DNA from 2 places in the Blautia sp. HCN-1074 genome. Region 2 is predicted to be linked to the other one. Evidence: riboswitches for the same ligand, from Rfam matches in the RefSeq annotation. Region 2 holds a riboswitch; the other holds the start of a gene.

Evidence for each region. Region 2 has a riboswitch for cyclic di-GMP ahead of WKT11_RS15010 (ABC transporter substrate-binding protein). Riboswitches for the same ligand answer to the same signal wherever they lie in the genome.
Region 1: it holds a riboswitch for cyclic di-GMP, as region 2 does, so the genes downstream of both, WKT11_RS18380 (leucine-rich repeat protein) here and WKT11_RS15010 (ABC transporter substrate-binding protein) in region 2, are expected to answer to the same signal.

The regions. Positions count from the first base shown of each region.
Region 1 is NZ_JBBKBP010000033.1:2,221-5,418, forward strand. It holds gene WKT11_RS18380 (leucine-rich repeat protein) at 1-1,938, opposite strand, end outside; cyclic di-GMP riboswitch class I at 2,017-2,097, opposite strand; gene WKT11_RS18385 (helix-turn-helix domain-containing protein) at 2,301-2,519, shown strand; gene WKT11_RS18390 (hypothetical protein) at 2,788-3,198, opposite strand, start outside.
Region 2 is NZ_JBBKBP010000020.1:49,066-52,263, forward strand. It holds gene WKT11_RS15005 (ATP-binding protein) at 1-61, opposite strand, end outside; gene WKT11_RS15010 (ABC transporter substrate-binding protein) at 208-2,052, opposite strand; cyclic di-GMP riboswitch class I at 2,153-2,228, opposite strand; gene WKT11_RS15015 (Gfo/Idh/MocA family protein) at 2,400-3,198, opposite strand, start outside.

The DNA of each region.
Region 1 (3,198 bases), on a different contig from region 2:
CTTATCTATGGATGACCAATCAATAGCAGCGTCATATGTTTCGCCTGTACCTGTAATTGTTATCGTATCACCATCTATTGTTGCCGTTGCATTATCGCCAACTTTTATTGCAGGTTTCTCTGGACGATTATCATAATTTGGTGTTACTTTTACTGATACATGATCTCCATTTACATTAGTTGCAAAAACATAAATGTCTACCGCATCTTCATCTGGAATGTCTACAGTTATCCATTTTCCACTGTCAACATCAATTTCTCCATCCTGCCTTTCGGAATCATATACAGGTTGTTCACTATCTTTTCCTACACACTCTGCATAATATGTAACATCTTTGTTAGATGTGCACCAAAAACGATACTCGTAATGTCCATTCCAATATTGTTCATTTTCATCAATTTGTAAATTTATGGCAGACAATTTAGGAATAGTTTCTGTCTTTGTTGCATTGCATCTCCAACAAGTATATTTAATTTCGCCTTCCTCTGTTTCTGTTGCTTGTTTAGTTATTACTCCGTTATTCCACTTATGACCATATGCAGGAATTTCTTCTTTACTTGATTCATCTATTACTCCGCAAATATTGCATTTGTTAGCTTTTATTCCTTTTTCTGTACAGGTTGGTTCCTTTATTGTTTCTTTTTCAGAACTTAATTCATGCTCATTCTCTTTTATAAATTCAAATGTAATTTGATTTTTTTGATCCGCACTTAACGAATCATAATACTTTTTTGCATATGAACAACTATAACTTATTATTTTTGTTAGGTTTCGGCATCCTCTAAATGCATCTGAAAATAACTCTGTTTTAGCTCCATTAATCGTTATTGTTGTTAAACGCCAACAATTATCAAAGGCAGTAGAACTTATACATGAAACATTTTCTGGTATCGAAATTTCTGTGAGAAGTTTGCAATTTTCAAACATCATTCCGGGTATACTTGCAGAAAATCCCTTTTCAAAATTGACTTTTCTTAAATTGGTACAATTTCTAAAAGCTCCACTTATATCAAAACCATCATCTTTAATCTCTTTTAAAGAAGCAGGCAATGTAATTTCTGTTAGACTATTGCAATTAGAAAAAGCACCTACACCCAATGTTTTCAAATTCGATGGTAAGATAATTTCTTTTAAATTTTTACAATTATTAAAAGATTCATCTCCTAATCTTTTTAATGAAGAAGGTAAATCTATTTCTTCAAGATTATCACAGTCCAAAAATATTTCATCTGGAATATCAGTTAAACAATCTGGTAAAATGACATTTTTTAAACTATCACAATTTCCAAAACATCTTCTACCAATAGATTTAATATTTTCTGGTATAGTTATCTCCGTTAATCCACAATCATCGAAACTATAATCTCCTAATTCTTCCAATTCATCAGGTAAAATAATTGCTTCGATATTACATCCCCCAAAAGCATAATCACCAATTTTTTTAATCGAAGATCCCAATGATATATTGACAGAATTAAAGTCATCATATTTTGTATATCCATATAAAAAATAATTTCCTACACTTGTAACTTTATCAGAAATAATTATCTTCTTTATAATAATATTTCCACCTGGATTTTGCAATTTTGTAAATGGATTTTTTTTCTCACCTGAATTTGAATCCCATCCATCCTCCATATAATCCCACATATCACCAGTACCAGAAATAGTGGCAGTCCCTGTAGAATAATCAAAATCAACCCAAACATTATCACCCATTTGTACATGAGTTTCTGTTGGTTCTTCCCCCTCACCAACAGCATCCGTATCAAACTGATCCACATCATCATTCTCTACTTCTGGCACATCTTCTGCATCATCACTGAACTGTACAGTATCTTGTCCCATACCATCAGAAAAATCCGCTGCACTTGCCACAGTAAATGGTTCTATAATCATCGTACTGGCAAGCAAAAAAGCTAACACTTTCTTCTTCATTCTGTCATCCTCTTTTCTCTGTTTCTTTTAAAAAAGACATTACCCCAAACATACTTGAAGCAATGTCTTAATTATCATAGTTGCAACTGGCTGTCATACATTCGCTTAGACCCTGTAGTTTTGCGTCACCAGATTTCTCTGGCTATGCCGTATTTGATTGTATAATACATTTCACATAAAATTCACAATTTGATTATACTACTGCTATATGTAATGTGCAATTTTTTTGTCGTAATACTTCGACATTTTGTATTTACTATCACATTTCTGTAATACTTACATTATATTCGTTATTACGAAGATATTCAAGTATAAGAATCTATTTTATGGTAATAATATCAAATATCTTTGAAGGAACAGCCATGATAGATTACAGCCCATTCTGGGAAACATTAAAGAAAACAAATGAAAATTGGTATACTTTGACAAGCAAGCATCATATGTCTCATAGCACTTTGCATCGTCTTAAACATAATCAAGACATCTCTATGAAGACTGTTAATGACTTGTGCCGTATTCTGCACTGTCAGATACAGGATATTTGTGTCTATGTTCCTTCTGATGAAGATCAACCTCTATGATAATATATCATGCTCTCAGAACGCTTCTCAAACCTTGTATTTCGCTTTATAATGGAGTTTTATGTACCATATGAAGATTTCCTCATATGTGAATCATTCGTTCTTAAAATTTAATATACGTGTTTATGGGGGCGGTAGTTTTACATTAAAGATTACCGCTCGGCAGCAGCCATATAAAACGTAAAAAAATAGGCATACCAAGGATTGTATCTCCCTGATATGCCTATAATTATCTCAGTATATTACGCACTGCTTTCCAAGCATAATATTAAACATCCAACTCCATATACATCGGATCATTTTTAGCGATCTCCGCCCGTCTTTCTTTCTTCATAAATTCCAAAAATGGATTGAATAAATTCCTCTCATAAAATCTTTTCGCTTTTTTATCAGCATACAATATTATATATCTAATAGTTGCATATTCCTGCGAAATTTTCACACAACGGCTTATCACATCACACATAATCGAATCACTTAAATAACGATGCTCATCAGGATTCTCTTCTTCTTGCGATTCTACATCCATATGCATTTTTTGATATCTTTCGTCTACTGCAAAAACATCTATTTTTAATGCAGGAATAGTCTGCATATGATTTGTTTGTTCAAAAAATATCCCTGATGCAGCTAACGAATATACAGCGATTATATCTCCTGTTTTTTTATCTACTACTTT
Region 2 (3,198 bases):
TGTAGTATCCACTCACCTGAAGATCATAGGTCTGCTGTATCTGTTCAACAACAGCTCCCATACTGCTTTTTCCGTTTTCGCTGATATACTTGCTAGACTTACTTATAAGATACTTTATACAACCTAAGCTTAAAAGAATAATAAGTAGTATAAGCAACAGCCTTGTTATTTTTTTTCTTTTATTTACCGTTTGTTCTATCTCCACTTTTACTGTTCAACCTCTATATAGTCTTCCGGTGCTGACGGCTGCTGTCCTTTTGACATTGCTTCGATCCATGCACTTGATAATGTTGTCTCTTTAAGCTGCTCAATTTCACATTTCGGATTTATTTTTTTCAATACAGACATTGTGGTGTCTGTAAGAAGAATAGAGTATTCCTTTTCTTTGTCTATTTTCTTATCATTAACTGTTAAGTCCTTTAACGAAAATCCACTTTCCTCTTGATTGACGATCATTTTCATACCGGATGCAATTGGTAATTCGTATTTATTGGTTACGTAAAAATTCTCATCCGCATCGGCGAGATAATTTTCCACGAGTTCACAAACCTGTTTACCATTGATTTTTGCAACATATAATGCTGTATCTGAACTCTTCGCTGTCATCATGCCAACCCGGCTGCTGGTGCATTCTCCTTTGTACATAGAGGAAGTGAAATAATAATATGGTGTCAGAGCCAGCTGTGCATCATTTTCTTCTCTGATCGTAGTTAAAATGGAAGATGCTGCATCACGGCCATTTCTATCGTTCAGTGAAATGGAATATTCATTTTCAAAATTCACCGTTGCTTTTTCTTCTGGATCTTTACGATTCATTACACTGCGAAAAGTATCATAAGCCTGTGTTTCATCCATTTCCCCTGACAGTAATCCGTGAACAGCCTCAAGACTTGCATCAAATGATTTTTGAGCGGAATATCGGATATAAACAGCATTATTATTAATTTCCTCTTCCAGTCCAGGCACATCCTGCATCATGGTTGGAACATCTGTATTCAATGAAATAACACCGATTCCATCTGCAATCAGCTTTTGCCCCTCTTCTGAAATCATACAATCCAGCACATCCAGTGCAGTATCCAGTTTCTCCCGGTCTTTTTCCAGGTTTTTGTTAAATGCAATGTTTAAGGACGGAGTCATGTACACATAGGATTCATCCGATGTCTGTGAAAAGTAAGGAATACGGATCAGATCCGCATCCATCTGTTTCTGCAGCTGCTGCATAACCGTCGGATGTCCATGAAACATTGCTGATTTTCCCTCGACAAACATCTGGATTCCTGTATCGACGTCAATATTGATATCTTCTTTACCAAAGTGCGAATCCTTAAGAAACTGACTGGTTTCTGAAAAAATACGTTTCCATAATGTATCATCAAACTTTGTTTCATCCGCTGCAGTCTCTGCACCGTTTCGCCATTCAATACCATCCAGGCTTGTAAACTCACCGATTGCTGCAGCCTGGATGATTTCATTATTAGACCAGTCTTCACCAAGATCCATGGAATACGGTTTTATGCCATTATCATAAAACTGCTGACAAGCCTGTACATATTCCTCATAATTTTCTGGAATCTTTACGCCATACTGATCAAACAGTGTTTTGTTGGCAATGATCGTCTGCGGAATACCACAGATTGGCAGCCACTGGATTTCATCCTCCTCATTCTTATAATATTGCACCGCATAAGAATAGTACTTGGAAACAACATCATAAGAAGCAAAATCCATAAGATAAGGCTGTAAGTCCTGTGCATCTGTTCCGGAGAATCGACGTACTGTTATGATATCCGGTAATTCATCATGTTCTTTAAAATAACTGTATAAATCGGTATCATTGTTACCAATAATAAATTCAATATCCTGATCAGGAAACTGTTCATGGATATAGGGTGCAATATTTTTCATCAAACGATTTTCCCACAGATAAACTGTAAGATGATCATCATTTTTAGATACTTCTTTCTTTGACTGTCCACATCCAGACAAGACAGCAGATGCTACAAGTACACCTGACACCAATGCCATCAGACAATATTTAGCCTTTTTCATACGCTCATTTTCCTCATTCTTTCCTGATAAAATCATTTATTGTTACGTCTATGAGATAGCACCGTAAAAAAGCACTGTCAGACAGACAGTGCACCTCATTTTATGCAACTGGCTGCCATTTTACAGGCCCTGTAGCTTTGCGTCCCAGACTTTCATCTGGTTTGCCGATTTCCTTATTATAGCTTTAATCTTATTCAAAAAACTGATTTTATTATACTTTAATGCTCTGCTATACACAAGAAAATAATTACCGTTTTAACGTTTATTATCTTTCCCCTGGCGATTTCCGGTTACCGTCCTGTCATCATTAAGTCTGTCTGCAAGTCGTTTACCGGTTACAGATCTGCTTATTTTATATCTGCCGGAAATGAAATTCCGCATTGCTTCCGCATCTCATCCATCAGCTCCAACGCATTCAGAGAACGCTGTGTATGTCTTACTGCTGATTCCTTCCCATGAAGCATTTTCAGGAAATGTTCCAGTTCATACTTCATGGCATTTTCTGTTTCTCTATGGTAAAGGATTTCTTCTCTTCCGTCTCTGAAAACAATCTTCACGTTCTCAGGACTGTTGCTATTTCCCCAGAACTGCAGCACTCCGTCCTCACCCTGAATTTCATTTGGCAATAGAGAATCTGTGATTTTGGAATAAGACACTTCCGCTATTTTATCGGGATATTTTGCAAGGATTGTTCCTGCTCCGTCGATTTCTCCCCTGAGCATTACAGAAAATCCACAGATAGTATCTGGCTTTCCAAGCAGATCCAACAGTGTATGTATACTGTAAACACCGATATCCATCAAAGCTCCTGCTGAACATTCCCTGCTGAAGATATTATGCTCTGTTCCTTCTTTAAAGCTGTCATATCTGCTGGAATACTGACAATATATAAATGTCGCTTTTCGAATCTCACCAATTCTGTTCAAACTCTTTTTTATAACTTCCATACCTGGATCAAAAGCTGTGCGCATAGCCTCCAAAAGAACGAGTTTCTTTTCATATGCGAGTTGAAACATCTCTTCTGCTTCCCTGTGATTTGATGCAAGAGATTTCTCACAGAGAACATGTTTCCCTGCATTCAGAAGCTTCATTACCTGCTCATAATGCATATGATTGGGCGTTGCCACATAAACAGCTTCCACCTCC